One region of the Saccharopolyspora sp. NPDC049357 genome, then DNA from elsewhere that is predicted to be linked to it. Evidence: riboswitches for the same ligand, from Rfam matches in the RefSeq annotation. Region 1 holds a riboswitch; each other region holds the start of a gene.

What was found. A riboswitch is a leader RNA that binds a small molecule or an ion and turns the genes downstream of it on or off. The one in region 1 is predicted to bind cobalamin.
Region 2: another riboswitch for cobalamin. It lies ahead of AB0J91_RS18890 (nickel transporter); the one in region 1 lies ahead of metE (5-methyltetrahydropteroyltriglutamate--homocysteine S-methyltransferase).
Region 3: another riboswitch for cobalamin. It lies ahead of AB0J91_RS18960 (putative cobaltochelatase); the one in region 1 lies ahead of metE (5-methyltetrahydropteroyltriglutamate--homocysteine S-methyltransferase).
Region 4: another riboswitch for cobalamin. It lies ahead of AB0J91_RS26760 (CbtB-domain containing protein); the one in region 1 lies ahead of metE (5-methyltetrahydropteroyltriglutamate--homocysteine S-methyltransferase).

Annotation. Positions count from the first base shown of each region.
Region 1 covers NZ_JBFAQJ010000060.1:17,625-21,828, forward strand. Annotated here, with positions in the region: gene AB0J91_RS31015 (helix-turn-helix transcriptional regulator) at 1-212, shown strand, start outside; gene AB0J91_RS31020 (helix-turn-helix domain-containing protein) at 229-1,236, shown strand; gene AB0J91_RS31025 (VOC family protein) at 1,342-2,109, shown strand; cobalamin riboswitch at 2,214-2,465, shown strand; gene metE (5-methyltetrahydropteroyltriglutamate--homocysteine S-methyltransferase) at 2,595-4,204, shown strand, end outside.
Region 2 covers NZ_JBFAQJ010000021.1:54,031-58,234, forward strand. Annotated here, with positions in the region: gene AB0J91_RS18880 (sirohydrochlorin chelatase) at 1-219, opposite strand, end outside; gene AB0J91_RS18885 (precorrin-8X methylmutase) at 216-827, opposite strand; gene AB0J91_RS18890 (nickel transporter) at 843-1,895, opposite strand; cobalamin riboswitch at 1,975-2,099, opposite strand; gene AB0J91_RS18895 (DUF1876 domain-containing protein) at 2,283-2,552, shown strand; gene AB0J91_RS18900 (LysR substrate-binding domain-containing protein) at 2,642-3,496, opposite strand; gene AB0J91_RS18905 (DMT family transporter) at 3,589-4,204, shown strand, end outside.
Region 3 covers NZ_JBFAQJ010000021.1:70,110-74,313, forward strand. Annotated here, with positions in the region: gene AB0J91_RS18960 (putative cobaltochelatase) at 70-2,097, opposite strand; cobalamin riboswitch at 2,136-2,324, opposite strand; gene AB0J91_RS18965 (GNAT family N-acetyltransferase) at 2,441-2,923, opposite strand; gene AB0J91_RS18970 (serine protease) at 3,003-3,821, opposite strand; gene AB0J91_RS18975 (LysE family translocator) at 4,123-4,204, shown strand, end outside.
Region 4 covers NZ_JBFAQJ010000041.1:18,898-23,101, forward strand. Annotated here, with positions in the region: gene chrA (chromate efflux transporter) at 1-1,266, shown strand, start outside; gene AB0J91_RS26755 (hypothetical protein) at 1,279-1,965, opposite strand; cobalamin riboswitch at 2,056-2,229, shown strand; gene AB0J91_RS26760 (CbtB-domain containing protein) at 2,256-2,450, shown strand; gene AB0J91_RS26765 (CbtA family protein) at 2,462-3,211, shown strand; gene AB0J91_RS26770 (MFS transporter) at 3,331-4,204, opposite strand, start outside.

The DNA of each region.
Region 1 (4,204 bases):
GCGGCGTGTTCACCAGGGGAGGGTTCGGCGCGGTGCGCTGCCTGACCGATCCGCAGGCCAAGGACCGCAACCTCGCCTACCTCCACGACGAGGTCGAGGACCTCGACCGCTTCGGGGTGCTGATGCGGGTTCCGGTGATGCGGCACGTGACCGGCACACCCGACCTGCAGAACCCGGCGAACCGGCTCTACGAGTGGCGACCGAAGACCTGATCACGAGGAGGCGGCGATGGTGAGTGCGCAGCGGTCCGGTCTCGGCGCACGGCTGCGGCAACTGCGCCAGGGGCACGGCCTGACCCAGGGGAAGTTGGCGCGGGTCCTCGGCGTGGCGGTCTCCAGCGTCTCGCAGTGGGAAGGCGGGGTGAAGGTGCCGCCGCCGCCCCGGCTCGGCGACTACGCGACCTTCTTCGCGGCCGAGAACCCGGCGAGGAACGGGAAACTCCCCTCACCGGCCTCGCTCACCGAACAGGAGCGCCGGCTCCGCGCGAAGCTCAAGGAGGAGCTGGACGCGCTGCGGTCCCACGCGGAGGAGTCCACGTCGGCGCAGGGGTTCTCGGACTTCTGGCGGTTCCCCGACGGCGGCCCGGTGCGCATCCTCACCGGGCGCGTTCCCGCCCGGAACCTCTCGCCGCTGGCTTCGCCCGAGCGGCGCAACTACATCGGGATGTCCTCCTACGCCGACGGTGACTCGTTGATCGAGCTCTACGGGCACGTCCGCGCGCTGAACCCCGCGTCGGACGTGCGGTTCGACATCGCCCGCCGCATCGACCCGCACGACCTGCAGGCGCACCTGGTGCTGCTGGGAAGTCCGGCGATGAACCCGATGCGGCGTCAGGTGCGCTTCGGGCTGCCGGTGCGCCAGGTCGAGGTCGACGACCTCGGGCACGGGGAGGTCTTCGAGGTCGCCGAGGAATCCCGGCAGTACCGGCCGACGTTGCACGACGACCGGCTGATCGAGGACGTGGGCATGCTGGCGCGCTTCCCCAACCCCTACAACGTGCGGCGCAGCCTGACCTTGTGCAGCGGTGTGTTCACCCGGGGCGGGTTCGGCGCGGTCCGCTGCCTCACCGACCCCGAGCTGCGCGAGCGCAACCACGAGCGCCTCGAGCACCGGATCGCCGATCCGGACAACTTCGGGATGCTGATGCGCGTTCCGGTCGTGCGCAACGCGACCGCCACCCCGGACCTCAGCAACCCCGACACGTGGCTGCGAGCCTGGTCCCCCATCAAAACCTGAGAATTCCTCTGTGCACCGGGGTGACACTCTCCCGTGCTTCGGTGGGCGATTTGTCAGGGCCGCTGGTTACCGTCGTGGCAGTTCCCCGGCAGCTGAGGAGGAGTCATGGCGGAAGTGGATGCGGTGCAGCCCAACGGGACGCCCGCGTGGATCGATCTGGGGATCCCCGATCTCAATCGTGCGATGGACTTCTACGGCGCCGTTTTCGGGTGGGAGTTCGACGTGGGGCCCGAGGAGATGGGCCGCTACACGATGTGCCTGGTCCGGGGCAGGGAAGTCGCCGCGCTCATGCCCAACCACGACCTCGAGGCGACCGAGTTCTGGTGGAACGTCTACTTCGCCACCGATGACGTCGCCGGCACCGTGTCCAAGGCGGAGGCCGCCGACGGCCAGGTGATCACCCCGCCCATGGACGTGATGGACAAGGGGCGGATGGCGATCCTCAAGGACCCGGTAGGCGGGCAGTTCGGGCTCTGGCACGGCAACAAGCACATCGGATCCCGCCTCGTCAACGAGCCGAACACCTTGCTGCGCAACGATCTCGTCACCCCGGACCCGGGTCCGGCGCGGGAGTTCTACCCGAAGGTCTTCGGCTTCAGCCTGGACAGCGAGGGGCACCTCGGCGAAGGTGACTTCACGTTCCTGCGCCGACCCGACGGCCACGAGATCGGCGGCATCCTCGGCGACCCGTCCGCCACCGCTTCGTCCTGGGGCACGCTGTTCATGGTCGAGGACACCGACGCCACCGCACGACGAGCCACCGACGCGGGCGGCGTTGTCCAGCCCCCCTACGACATGGCCTACGGCCGCATCGCCGAGGTCAAGGACCCGTTCGGCACGCCCTTCACCATCGGTTCCGCCAAGGCCGGCTGACCGCTCCGTGATCGGGATCTCCTCCGGGTGTCGAACACGAGCTCAGAGCCGTGATGGGGACCCGGCCGGACGCCGCGCGGGGTTGTCTCGTGCCCGTGGATGGTTAGCCTGAGGGTGCTGGTGGTTCGTCCGGTCGAGCGGTGAGCGCGATCGGACGAGGCAAGAGGGAACCCGGTGCGAATCCGGGACTGCCCCGCAGCGGTGAGCGGGAACGACCGCCGTCATGAGCACTGGGCGTCACGCGTCCGGGAAGCGACGGCCAGTAGGTCCGGTCTTGATGCGCGAGGTTCCACCGGGACCTCCCCGAGGCCGGCTGCCCGCGAGTCCGAAGACCTGCCACCGGCGCGCGCACCGACGGTGCGCGCTGGTCCGAGGTCTCGCGGGAGGACCTGGCGGACGATCAGCGGGCGACGTGCGTCCGCTGGTCGGCGCGTGCCTGCCGCGAAGTCCTCGACCGACCACGTCGAGCTCGCGAGGAGAGAGCGTTGACCAGCAAGATCGGATCCACCGTACTCGGACATCCCCGGATCGGCCCGAACCGGGAGCTCAAGCGCGCCCTGGAGTCCTACTGGGCGGGCCGCAGCGGCGAGGCGGACCTGCGGGAGGTCGCGCGTCGGCTGCGGGAGGACACCTGGCGAGGTCTGGCCGAAGCAGGCCTCGACTCGGTGCCGGGCAACACGTTCTCCTACTACGACCACGTCCTGGACACCGCCGTCGCCTTCGGCGCCGTCCCGCGCCGCTACGCCGAGCTGGGCCTCGGCGCGTTGGACACCTACTTCGCGATGGCGCGCGGCACCGAGGCCGTGCCCCCGCTGGAGATGACGAAGTGGTTCGACACCAACTACCACTACCTGGTCCCCGAAATCGGCCCGGACACGAGCTTCTCGCTCACCGACCGCACCGCTGTCGAGCAGTTCCGGGAGGCGCGCAAGCTCGGGGTGGAGACCCGGCCGGTGCTGGTGGGGCCGCTGACGTTCCTGCTGCTGTCCAAACCGTCCGAAGAGGACTTCGACCCGCTGGACAAGCTCGCCGAACTCACCGACGCCTACGAGCAGCTGCTCGGCGAACTCCACCGGGCCGGTGCGCAGTGGGTGCAGCTCGACGAGCCCGCGCTGGCCGCCGACCGCACGCCGCAGGAGCTCGACGCGTTGCGCAACACCTACCGGCGCCTAGGCGACCTCGCCGAACGCCCCGCGATCCTCACCGCCTGCTACTTCGGCGATCCCGGTGACGCGCTCGGCGTGCTCGCCGCCGCGCCGATCGAGGGCATCGCGCTGGACCTGGTCACCGATCCGTCCGCTCAGGACCGAGTTGCCGCCACGCCCGGGTTGCGCGACAAGACTCTGGTCGCGGGGGTGATCGACGGCCGCAACATCTGGCGCGCCGACCTCGACCGGTGCATGACCGCGGCGGCGACGCTGCTCGGCTCGGCCGGCGAGGTGGGCATCGGCACGTCCTGCTCGCTGCTGCACGTGCCCTACGACGTCGACGCGGAGACCACGCTCGATCCGCAGGTCAAGCCGTGGCTGTCCTTCGCGGCGCAGAAGGTCCGCGAGGTCGTCACCCTCGGGCGGGCGCTGCGCGAAGGCCGCGACGTCGTCGAGAGCGAGCTCGTCGAGGCGCGAGCGGCGGTGGCCGACCGGGCCCGGGCGGAGCGGGTGCGCGACAACCGCGTTCGCGCGCGACTCGACGCGCTGCGCCCGCAGGACTCCCGGCGCACCGATTACGCGAAACGGGCAGAAGCGCAGCAGAAGTCGCTTCGCCTGCCGCCGCTGCCGACCACCACGATCGGATCGTTCCCGCAGACGACCGACGTCCGCAAGGCGCGGGCCGCGCTGCGCGCCGGGCGCATCGACGCGGCCACCTACCGGCAGCGGATGCGCGACGAGGTCGAACGCGTCATCGCGCTGCAGGAGGACATCGGCCTGGACGTGCTGGTGCACGGCGAGCCCGAGCGCAACGACATGGTGCAGTACTTCGCCGAGCAGCTCGACGGTTTCGCCGCCACCGACAACGGGTGGGTGCAGTCCTACGGCTCCCGGTGCGTGCGGCCACCGATCCTGTTCGGCGACGTGCGGCGTCCGGAACCGATGAC
Region 2 (4,204 bases), on a different contig from region 1:
CAGCACCAGCGGCACCGCGGCCATCCGGCGGTGGCCCTTGTCGGTGAGTTCGGTCCAGGCTTCGGTGACCGCGGGGGCGGACAGCTCGATGAACCCGCCCGAGCTGTCGACACCGGCTGCCGACATCCGGGCCTTGAGCCGTTCGAGGAAGGCGTGGAACTGCGCGACGCCTTGTTCGTCCACCGTGCCGTGGCCCACGACCAGCAGCGGTTCGGTCACCGGTTACCTCCAGGTTCTGCCCAGTAGAGCAGGGCGTTGATGGCGGCGGCGGCGATCGCCGCGCCACCACGTTCGGTCAGGGTGCTCACGGCCGGTAGGCCGCTGCGCCGCAGTGCGGCCTTGCTGTCCACGGCGCCGACGAAGCCGACCGGGACTCCGACGATCAGCGCCGGTTCCAGTTCGCCGTTCTCGGCGAGCCGGAGCAGTTCGAGGAGCGCGGTGGGGGCGTTGCCGACGGCCCACACCGCACCGCGCGGGTGTTCGGCCGCCGCGAGCCGCATCCCGGCCGCGGAGCGGGTGAGCTCTTCGGAGGCGGCGAGGTCGGTGACCCCGGGGAAGTCCAGGCCGATGCGGACCTCGCGGGCGGTGATGCCGGAGGCGACCATGCGCACGTCGGTGATCAGCGGTGCCCCGGCGAGCAGCGCGTCGCGGCCTTGCCGCAGCGCGGGTTCGTCCGCGACGACCTCGCCGGTCCAGCTGGGGTCGGCGGTGGTGTGCACGACGCGTTCGACGACCGCCCGGGTCAGCGGTTCGAACCGGTCGAAGTCGGCTCGTGACCGCATGATCCGGTAGGACTCGGTCTCGATCGGGTGGACTGTGCGCCTCATGGTCGTTCCTGTTTCCTATGCGATTTCCGCGCTTTTCCGAGCGGCGAACCGCCACCACGCCGCCGCACCGCCCCAGACCAGCAGGAACAGGCCCAGGGTCACGTATCCGAGCAGCTCGAACTGGTCACCGATCGCGGCGACCCCGTCGAGGAAGTCCAGGCCCGATTCGGCCAGGACCCCGCAGAGCACGACGAAGGCGACCAGCGCGGCGAGCCCCACGGTCAGCGCGGTGGTGGTGACGTTGACCCACAGCCGCCGCAGCGGTCGGGCCAGGGACCAGGTGTAGGCGCGGGACATCAGCATTCCGTCCACGCTGTCCACAGTGCACATGCCGGCGGCGAACAGCAGCGGCAGGCTCAGCACGGCGATGGCCGACAGGTTCGCGCCCGGGGTGACCATCGCCAGGACGGTGATCTCGGTGGCGGTCTGCATGCCGAGGCCGAACAGCAGGCCGATGCCGAACAGGTGCCAGGACCGGGCCACGCCCTGCATCCGGCCGCGCAGCAGTCGTGCGAGCAGACCGCGGCGTCCGAGGACGATCTCGACCTCGGTTTCGTCGATGGCGCCGCTCCGGGCGCGGCGCAGCAGCCGCCACGCGTCGCGCAGCACGAGCGCGTTGAGCACGACGAGGGCGGTCAGCACGGCGACCACGATCAGGTCGACGGCGGTGGCCATGCGCACGCCGGTCTGCTCGGCCCACTGCTGGGCGGCGGGTCCGGCGATGAAGGCGACCGCGCAGGCCAGCAGCATCACGACGCTGGCGTGGCCGAGGGCGAACCACATGCCGGTGGACACCGGACGCCTGCCGCGCTGCATCAGCAGCCGGGTGGCGTCGTCGATGACGGCGACGTGGTCGGCGTCGAAGCCGTGCCGCAGGCCGAGCAGGTAGGCGGTGGTGCCGGCGGCGGCGAGGCCACCGGCGGTGCTGAACGCCTGCTCGTGCAGCAGGTAGGCACCCCAGCCCGCGAGGTGCAGTGCTCCGATGGCGGCCAGCAGGACCGCTGACTTCCGGCGCTCGCGCGCGCCCCAGCCGGTGGTGTGCCGGCTCACTTCGGCATCCCGACTCATGGGATATCCGACCTCCTGGGTTCTCCCGCCCGGGGTTCGGTGGCCGCGCGCCGCGGGTTCGCGGCGCGGGGCCGGCGCGCAGTGTCCTGACTCCCGGATCGGCGTGGTTCCCCCGCCTTCCAGCTGGTGACAGCCGTGGCGATGGGTGGGGACCACTCCCCGGTCACAGTGGCGGGACCGTCCCGGACTCGCACCGGGTTCCTGCACTGTCGGCGACGGTCATCCTTGCCTGATCTACGGTCCGAGGTCAAACCTGGTGAAATCGATCACGTTGCGTGATCTGCGCGCTGCTCCCGTCGGTCGATACCGCTTTCAACTGGCTCAAACAGGGGTACACGGTCGGGTGAGCCCATTGCTCCGGCTCGATGCTGCGTCAAGGAGGCCACCATGAACGAGACGCACTCGATCACGCTGAACCTGCAGGTCGTGGAGGCAGGGGCGAAGACGACCGCGGATGTCGGATTCACCACTCCCGCCGGGCAGGCGCTGCACGGTCACGGCACGGCCCGCAGGCACCCCGACGACCCCGAGGTACCGCAGATCGGCGACGAGATCGCCATCGCGCGAGCCCTCTTCGAACTCGCCCACAAGCTCCTGGACAACGCCTCCAACGACATCGGAGACCGACTCCGCAGGCGCGTCCACCTGCCCGCCTGACCAGCTCTCCAGAACCGTCGGCGGGGAGATCGAGCTGATCGGAGGCACTCGGCTTCCGGACCGGCGCACTGGCCTTCACCGCGGTCTGCTCACGCGACCTCGGCGAGGACGTCGCGGACGACGTTCGCGGCGACTTCGGCGACGTCCACGGGCAGGCCCGGCTTGGCGCGCACCCGGAGTTGGACGGGGTCCAGGCGCGGCAGGTCGCGGCGCTCGACCAGCCCGACCGGCCGGGTCTTGGTCGAGGGCAGGAGCGTCACGCCCAGACCCGCGCGTGCCGCGGCGAGCACGCCGGAGAGGTCGGCCGCTTCGCAGACCAGATCCGGCCCCCTGCCGAGCGCGTCCATCGCCTCGATCGCGTGTCTGCGCAGGGTGCAGGGCTGGTCGAACACGACCATCGGCAGCGGCCGGTCCTCGGGCGGCGGCTGCCAGTCCGGAGCGGAGAACCACTCCAGCCGGAAACGACCTGCGTCGATGCTGCGGGAGCAGACGGTGTCGTCGATGAGCAGAGCGAGGTCGATGCTGCCGCGGTCGACCGAGTCGGCGAGCCGGGCCGTGCGGTCCAGCCGGAAGCGGATCTCGCGGTCCGGGAACGCCGTGCGCATCCCGGAAGCCAGCTCGGGCAGGAAGCGGTCGGCGGCGTGCTCGGTGGAGCCGAACACCAGCGTGCCTCGACCTTCGGCGCCGAGCCTGCGCACCGCCTCGTCGTGAACGTCGAGGATGCGGCGGGCCTCGGCCAGCAGCAGCTCGCCGTCGGCGGTGAACCGGGCGTGCCTGCCTTCGCGGACCACCAGCTTGCGGTCCAGCGCGCGTTCGAGCTTGCGCAGGTGCTGGCTGATCGCGGACTGCGTCAGGTACAGCGCCGCCGCGGCCCGGTGGAACCCGCCGCACTCGGCGACGGCCACCAGGCTGCGCAGCGCGACGACGTCGAGCACCGCACTCATGCCGTCCAGCTTAGACCGATCAGGAACTGCGATCGATCGCGATTGCTTATCGTTGTTGGACACGGCGGAGCCGCACCGGAACGCTCGTGGACATGCACACCTCGCGGTCGATCCCGCTCTCGCTCGCCGCACCGATCGTCTTCTTCTGGGCCAGCGGTTACCCGACCGGAGCTCTGGGCGTGGCCGCCGCCCCGCCGTTCCTGCTGACCGCCGTGCGCCTGACGCTGGCGGCGACGGTGCTCACGGCGATCGCGCTGGTGCGCCGGGCCGTCTGGCCGACCGGCGGCGGCCTCGGGCACAGCGCCGCGGCCGGTCTGCTGACGCACGCGATGCAGTTCGGCGGGTGCTACGGCGGCATGGCCGCCGGGGTGCACGCCTCGGTGACGGCCCTGGTGATCTCGATGAACCCGGTGCTCACGGCCGCGCTGGCGGCAGTGCTGCTGCGGGAGCGGCTGAGCCGGTGGCGGCTCCTCGGCCTCGCGCTCGGCGTGCTGGCGGTGCTGGTCACCCTGGGCGGGCAGGTCGCGGCCGAGGGCGAGTGGAACCCCGCGATCCTGCTCACGCTGATCGGGCTGCTGGGCTTCTCTGCGGGCGGTCTCTACCAGCAGCGCTACTGCGGCGGCATCGACCTGCGCTCCGGCGCGGCCGTGCAGACCGCGGCCGCGGCGCTGGTGATCGGGGTGATCGCGCTGTTCGAGCACGGCCACG
Region 3 (4,204 bases), on a different contig from region 1:
GGTGGTCACCGTACCAATCCGACCGATGGGTCGGTACTCACAGGGTTGAATCTCGTAACCAAAACGAGACTAAGCCGCCAACCCGCTGTCACCGCTGACGGCGCGCACGACTCCGGCGACGTGTTCGGCGGAGAGCTCTTCGAGCCGCAGGCTGGGTCCGCCCAAGGCTGTGGCCACCTGGTTCGCCAGTCCGAGCTTGACGGGACCGTTCTCGCAGTCGACGACCACGGAGGCGGTTCCGGTATCGGCGAGCACGCGTGCCGCGCGCAGGGCGTCGTCGACGGCCTGCTTGCTTCCGGTGGCGCCTTGGACGCCGACGGTGGCCTTGCCGTCGGTGAGCAGCACGACGAGCGGTCGGCGCTGCGGGTCGCGGGTGCTCTCGGTCTGGATGAGGTGCTTGGTGCGCAGCAGTCCGTCGGCGAGCGGGGTGCGCCCGCCGGTGCGCATCCGGCGGAGGCGGGCGGCGGCGACGTCGACCGAGGAGGTGGGCGGCAGGGCGACTTCGGCCTTGTCGCCGCGGAAGGTGATCACGCCGACCTTGTCGCGCCGCTGGTAGGCGTCGCGCAGCAGGGACAGGACGGCGCCGCTGACGGCGGTCATCCGGTCGCGGGCGGCCATCGAGCCGGAGGCGTCGACGGCGAAGAGCACGAGGTTGCCCTCACGGCCTTCGCGCAGGGATCGGCGGACGTCGTCGGAGCGCAGGACGAGGCCGGGCCCGCTGCGTCCGCGCGCGGCTTGGTGGGGCGCGGCCGCGGCGAGGGTGGCGGTCACGTGCAGGCCGTGGCCGCCGGCGGTGGTGGCGCGGGTGGTGCGCCCGCTGCGGGAGCGCGCGCGGGACCGGCGGCCGGGTGCGCCTTCGCCGAGTCCGGGCACTTCCAGCAACCGGGCGCGGAACGACTGCCCGGCGCCGACGGGGGCGCGTTCGGAGTCACCGCCACCGGGCTGCTGGTCCTGCTCCTCGCCGCCTCCGCCGCCGGTGGGTCCGGTGGGCTCGTCCTGGGGTTCGCCGCCTCCACCGGGACCGCCGTCGGGTCCTCCGTCGGGGTCGTCGTCGGGATCTTCCGGCGGCTGGTCGTCGGCCTGCTCGGCGGCGTCGGAGAGGGCTTGCTGCAGCTGGTCCTCGGCCATGCCGGGTTCGTCGAACGGGTCGCGACGGCGCCGGTGCGGCAGGGCCAGGCGGGCTGCGGCTTCCACGTCCTCCTCGCTGACGGCGTCGGCGCCGCGCCAGGCGGCGTGGGCGATGGCGGTGCGCGCCAGCACCAGGTCGGCGCGCATGCCGTCGACGTCGAAGGCCGCGCACAGCGCGGAGATCCGGCGCAGTTCGGAGTCGGGCAGCACGACGTTCTCGACGCGGGCGCGGGCGGCGCGGATGTGCTCGGCGAGTTCGGCGTCCGCCTCGGCCCACTGGGCGGCGAACCCGGCGGGGTCGGATTCGAAGGCGAGCCGGCGGCGGACGACCTCCGTGCGGGTGCCGACCTCGCGGGAGGCGGCGACCTGCACGGTGAGCCCGAAGCGGTCGAGCAGCTGCGGCCGGAGTTCACCTTCCTCCGGGTTCATGGTGCCGACCAGCAGGAACGACGAGGCGTGCGAGACGGACACGCCGTCGCGCTCGACGTGGGCGCGGCCCATGGCGGCGGCGTCGAGCAGCAGGTCCACGAGGTGGTCGTGCAGCAGGTTGACCTCGTCGACGTAGAGCACGCCGCGGTGCGCTCCGGCGAGCAGGCCGGGTTGGAAGGCGCGGACGCCTTCGGTCAGCGCGCGTTCGAGGTCGAGCGAGCCGATGAGCCGGTCTTCGGTGGCGCCGACGGGCAGTTCGACGAGCTGCGCGGGCCGCCGGGTGGCGGTGGCGCCGTGCGGCGCGTCGGGGCACTGCGGGTCGGGCGCGGCGGGGTCGCAGCCGAAGCGGCAGTCGTCGACGACGTCCAACGACGGCAGCAGCGAGGCGAGGGCGCGCACCACGGTCGACTTGGCCGTGCCCTTCTCACCGCGCACCAGAACACCGCCGATGCGCGGGTGCACCGCGTTGAGCAGCAGCGCGAGCCGCAGATCGTCGTGGCCGACCACGGCGGAGAAGGGGAAGCGAGGGGCAGCGGACATGCCGGTGTGGTTCCTTCCTCGGGGTGCGGACGCCCCGCTGTCGGGAACAAGGGGCCGCAGTGTCCTGACTCCCGGATCGTCACGTCCCTCCGGCCTTCCCAGGTCACCCCGGTGGCTCGCGCGGGAGGTCCGCTCCCCGGTCACAGTGGCGCCGACCGTGCCGGACTCGCACCGGCTTCCTGCCAACACCCCTTGCAAACGGATTCACCGACATCGTCCCAGACGTCGATCAAGCGCCCAACCTTCCGGCGCCGCAACTCACAGTTCGGAGTGGTGGTGGTTGCTCTGCTCGGCGGTGCGGGTGGCGGAAACCGACCGGCTCCGCCGCATCCCCGAAGGCGCCTCAGCGAGCGGCGGTGATCCCCGCGCGGCGGGGTTCGCGTCGCATGTCGACGTGCGGGATGCCGTCTTCGAGGTATTCCTCCCCGGTCGCCACGAAGCCGAAGGAGGCGTAGAAGTCCTTGGCGTAGGTCTGGGCGGACAGCACGGCGGGCGAGTTCTGCACCTCGGCGACGGCGGCGCGCATCAGCTTCCGGCCGATGCCCAAGCCGCGGGCGCTCTTGGCGGTGCAGACGCGGCCGATGCGGTAGGTGCCGTCGGGGTCTTCCAGCAGCCGCAGGTAGCCGAGCACGTAGTCGTCGGCGGAGTCGACCCAGAAGTGGCGGGTGGAGTCCTCCAGGTCGCGCCCGTCGAGTTCGGGGTAGGGGCATTCCTGCTCGACGACGAAGACGTCGACCCGCAGCCGCAGCATCCGGTAGAAGTCGGAGGCGTCGAGGTCTGCGGTGTAGGCGCGTTGCACGGCGGTCGCGAGCGGCTGAAGGGTCACCCTTACCTGGATATCACAGGACTTCCCGGTTTCCCGCACTCGCCAGCGGCGGGAGTTGTGCAGACCACTCGCCGACCGCTCACAACGGGTAGTTCGACAGCCTGGTGTAGACACCGGGCGTGCCGGGACGACCGCAGCCGGTGCCGTAGGACACCACGCCGATGAGCCGTCCGCCGGCGACGATCGGCCCGCCGGAGTCGCCCGCGCAGGCGTCGCGCCCGCCTTCGGGGTACCCGGCGCAGAACATGCTGCGCGGGTCGTAGTTCGGGTAGGCCGAGCGGCAGGCGTCGTCGGCGGCGACGGGCACCTCGACGGAGCGCAAGCTGTCCGAGTTGGGACCGTTCTCGCTGGTCCGGCCCCATCCGTAGACGCGGGCCATGGCGCCCGGCTCGTACGGCGCGGTCTCACCGGGCGCGACCACGGGCAGCGGGCGCTGCGGCAGCGGAGCGTTGAGCTTGAGCACGGCGAGGTCGTCGCCGGTGGTGAAGTCCTCGTAGCCCGGGTGCACCCACACGTCGTCCACCTCGGCTTCGCTGCCCTGCGAGCTGCGCAGGTCCGTGCGCCCGGCGACCACGCGGACGTCCTCGGGCGAGCGTTCGGCCCCTGTGAGCGGATCGTGCGCGCAGTGCGCCGCGGTGACGACCTCGCCCGCGCGGATCAGGGTGCCGCCGCAGAACTGGTTGCCGTACCGGTCGGTCAGCGCGACCACCCAGGGCGCGTCGTTCGTGGTGGCGCCCGAGCCGCCGAGGATCCGGGATTGCGGCTGGTCGTCCCCGGTGATCGCCGGGTCCGCGTGGGCGGCGGGGTTCGCGCCCGCCAGAGCGGTGACCGCTCCGGCGATGGCGAGCGCGCGCAGCGCACGGGTCTTGTCAGCGGGTCCCTGTTCGTCGCGGCCCAAAGTCGGTGCCTCCAGCTGTCGCGGTCATCGGCGGAGCGGACACACCGTATTCACCCGCACACCGAAACATCACGAGTCGCAACTCACAGATTGGCAGGAAAATATTTCGTTAAACTTGATCCTGGAAGCAAATCCTTTCGCGAATGTCGCCGTTGACAGTCGCGCCTCCATCCCAGGGCATCGCGGAACCGGGGCACCTCCACCACCGGCATCGGCCGATCTCACCTGACCGGATGACGAGAAGAACCTGATCAAGCGATGCGGCAGCCCGTGCTGCCCGCGAAGAGGAGAGGAATTCGCCGTGCTCCTGGACCCGACGCCGCTGCCCGCCTTCCTGCTGGCGAGCGCGGTCGTGATCATCACACCGGGAGTGGACGTCTTCC
Region 4 (4,204 bases), on a different contig from region 1:
GCGGTGATGCAGCGGACCTTGGTGGAGCAGAAGCGCTGGATCGGTCAGCGGCGGTTCCTGCACGCGCTGAACTACTGCATGTTGCTGCCCGGTCCAGAAGCTCAGCAGCTGGCCATCTACATCGGATGGTTGCTCAACGGTCTGCGCGGTGGCCTGGTCGCCGGGGTCCTGTTCGTGCTTCCCGGTGTGGTCGCGTTGCTCGGGTTGTCGGCGATCTACGTGGCCTTCGGTGACACGACCGCGGTCACCGCGATCTTCGCCGGCCTGGCACCGGCGGTGGTGGCCATCGTCGCCCAGGCCGTGGTCCGAGTGGGTCGGCGGGCGCTGGGCCATCCCGCGCTCATCGCGCTGGCCGTCGGGGCGTTCGTGGCCATCGCCGTGTTCGGCATCGCCTTCCCGATCGTCATCGCCGCCGCCGGTCTGACCGGCTGGCTGCTGGCCCGGTTCGCCCCGCACATCATGAACCGCGCCGAGAGCGACGGTGCCGCTGACGGCACGGCACCGTTGATCTCCGATGGCGCTTTGCACCACGAGACGCCCTCGCTGCGCCGCGGGCTGCAGATCCTGGCGGTCGGGCTGATCGCCTGGGGGCTGCCGGTCGCAGCGGTCGCCCTGTTCACCGGTGCGGGCAGCGTGTTCACCACGCAGGGGGTGTTCTTCTCCGGAACGGCACTGGTCACCTTCGGTGGCGCCTACGCCGTTCTGGCCTTCGTCGCGCAGCGCGCCGTGGAGGTCTACGGGTGGCTGTCGGCCTCGGACATGGTGCGCGGCCTGGCGTTGGCCGAGACGACTCCGGGGCCGCTGATCATGGTGGTGCAGTTCGTCGCCTTCCTCGGCGCGTACAACAATCCAGGGACGCTCGACCCGTGGGTCGCCGCCGTGCTGGGTGCGCTGCTGACGACGTGGGTGACGTTCGTGCCGTGCTTCCTGTTCATCCTGCTGGGCGCCCCGCACGTCGAACGCCTCCGCCACAACCACGCGCTGTCGGCCGCGCTGACCGGGATCACCGCCGCTGTGGTCGGTGTGATCGCCAACCTCGCCCTGTACTTCGCGGGCCACACCCTGTTCGCCAGCACGCATCTCCAGCAGCTCGGGCCCCTGTCGCTGAACCTGCCCGATCTGGCCGGCATCCGGCCTGTCGCAGCCGCCATCACCGCGATCGCCCTCGTGCTCGTGTTCGCCCTGCGCTGGCCGATGCTGAGGGTGCTGGCGATCTGCGCTGGACTCGGCGCCGCAGCCGCCCTCGTCGGGCTCCCGGTCTCCTGATCGGTTCGAGGCTCACCCGCGTTGGGTCCGCCTGGATCGGGGTGCGTTGTGGAGCACGCACTCGGTGCAGCAGCCGGCGTTGGCGCGCCACAGCTGGCAGCAGGTTCGGCGCCGGGAGCGCAGACCGCGTGGTGTGTTGCTGAGGTCGAGCAGGTCGTCGCGTCCGGTGGCGTTGCGCAGTTCGACGGCGGTGTCGAAGACGTTCCCGCCGGCTCCGTCGATGGCCATGCGCCGGAGCACTTCACCGATCAAGCCGACGGCGTTGCCCCAGTACTGGTCGCTGTCGGGTGGTGGGCCGCCCAGGGAGGCCAGTCCTTCGGTGAGGGGTGAGAGGAAACCGGAAACGGTGGCCCACCAGGCGTGTTCGGTGTTCTGGGGATCGAGGACGAGGCCCCGCAGCATCCCCCGGTCGTCGACCGCGGCTCGTGCGGTGGCCAGCGAGGGGATGGGCAAACCCAGGTGGCGTTCAGGAACCGTCGCGCACAACGCGAGCCAGGACGCGCGGAAGGCGACGAGAACGGTTGCGGCCCGGTGGTGTTGAAAACCGCCCAGCCGTTGCCATTCCCGCACGTTGCAGGAGAGCAGGCCTGAAAGCGGACGGCAGAACTCCGCCCACGGCACGAGCTTTCCGGGATGCTCGGGTGCGCGAGCGAGGGATCGGGTGCATCGGTCCAGCAGGCGAGCGGTCGAATCGTCCACGAAGTCATTGCACCTGAACAACGGTCGTGCGCAAGGCGCGCGGTGACGTTCGTCGCTTGATCGGCTGTTGTGCCCGCGCGGATCTCCCTCTACCGTTCCGGATGCCGCAGTGCACGGGAAGCCGGTGGAAATCCGGCGTGGTCCTCGCCACTGTGACCGGGGAGCGACCCTGACAGCGCCACTGGACACCGGCAGGTGACTGGGAAGGCCAGGGGAAGCGTCGATCCGGAAGCCAGGAGACCGGCTGCGGCACGCACCGAGTTCCACGAGAGATGGAAAGAGGATTCGACATGACCGCTCCTGCTCTGTCCGCTGCCGCACCGCGGATCCACGTTCCTGCCTGGGCTTGGGCGCTCGCCGCGTTCGCCCTGGTGGCCTTGTACGTCGTGCTGCAGGACAACGGCCTCCTGCTCGCGCAGGCCGCCGATGTCGTGCACGAGTTCACCCACGACGGCAGGCACGCCCTCGGCGTTCCGTGCCACTGAGCGGGGGCGTGATGAGCTCGCCGTTCAACGCTGTCCTCCGGCGCGGTCTGCTCGCCGGAGCGTTCGCCGGTCTGACCGCAGCGCTGTTCTCGTTGCTGCTGGTGCAAGCCCCGCTGCAGGCATCGCTCGGGATCGAGGAAGCTCGCTCGCACGCCTCGGGTGAGCACGCGCACGAGGAGATGTTCTCCCGGCCCGTCCAGGTGGTCGGCGGCATGGTCGCCGCCGTCCTGGTGGGGGTGGCCATCGGCGTGATCTTCGCGGTCGTGTTCGCCAGCGTCCGTCATCGGATGACCGCGCGCACCGACTTCGGGCGCAGCCTCCAGCTGACCGCGGTGGGATTCTTCGCGGTGTCGCTGCTGCCCGCGTTGAAGTACCCGGCGAATCCGCCCGGCGTCGGTGAAACCGAGTCGGTGTCGGGCCGGACGCTGTCGTACTTCTCGTTCATCGCCGCAGGCGTCCTGATCGTGCTCGCGGCCCACCACCTGCACGGCTACCTGCGGGCCCGCGGGTGGAACCCGAGCCGGTCCACCACCGCCACCGCGGCAGCGACAGCGGTGCTCGCCGGCGTTGCGCTGTGGGCCTGGCCGGCGAACCCCGATCCGATACCGGCCGACGTTCCCGCCGCGTTGTTGTGGCAGTTCCGGCTCGCCTCGCTCGCCGAGCTCGCGGGCATGTGGGCGGTGCTCGGCTTCTCCTTCGGCCTGCTCAACGAGTCCAGCCGCAGCGCAGCCGCAACGGAGGCGTTGGCCGCCCAGCGGTAGATCTGCCGCGGCGACGTCGAGGGCGACGTCGGCTTCCCCCGGCCGACGCGACGAAGTTCGTGCCCCACACCCGATCTCGTGTGGGGCACGAACTTCGCGGCGGACCAGGTCAGGATTCCTCAGGCCGTGGCCGGTTCCTCGGCCGCCGGGGTGGATTCCGGGTCGTGCTTGCGCACTGCGACCAGGGCGACCGCGCAGAGCGCGACGACTGCGGCGGCGCCGACGTAGAGCTGGGTCGCCGAGGCGCCCGCGTCCTTGAGCAGCCCCGCGATGGTCGGGGAGAGGATGGCGCCGATCCGGCCCATGCCCAGCGCCCAGCCCATGCCGACGCTGCGGAGGTTGGACGGGTACAGCGGTGGCCCGACGGTGTACGCACCGGCGATGCAGCCGTTGATCAGCGCGCCGACGATGACGCCGATCCCGAACCCGAGCCACAGGATCGAGGTGCTCAGGATGAACACGACCATCATCGCGGCCGACAGCAGGGAGAACCCGATCAGCACGACCCGCGGCGGGCGCACCCGGGCGGCCAGGCCGTAGAGCACTGAGCCGACGGTGCCGCCGATCGAGATCGCCATCCCGGCGGTGACCGCAGCGCTCTTCGAAAGCCCCTCCTCGGCGAGAAGCGTTGGGGTCCAGCTGTTCACGAAGTAGAAGCCGAACATGATGGTGATGAAGATGATCCAGAGCAGGATCGTGGGGGCGAGCAGCTGCTTCAACCAGCCCGAACCGGCCTGCTCGGCGTCCTTGCGAGCCGAGCTCGCCCGGTCGAGGTCGTGCGTGCTGGTGGAGTCCATCCCCATTCGCGCCAGGGTTCGGTTGATGCGCTCCAGGGCGCCGCGGGGACGGCGCTGCTCGAGGAAGGCGATCGACTCGGGCAGCAGCACGGCGATGACGATCAGGGCGAGCAGGGTTCCGAAGCCGCCGGCGTAGAAGACGATCCGCCAGTCACCACCGACCGTGGTCTTCGCGACTAGGCTCGCGAGGGTCGCG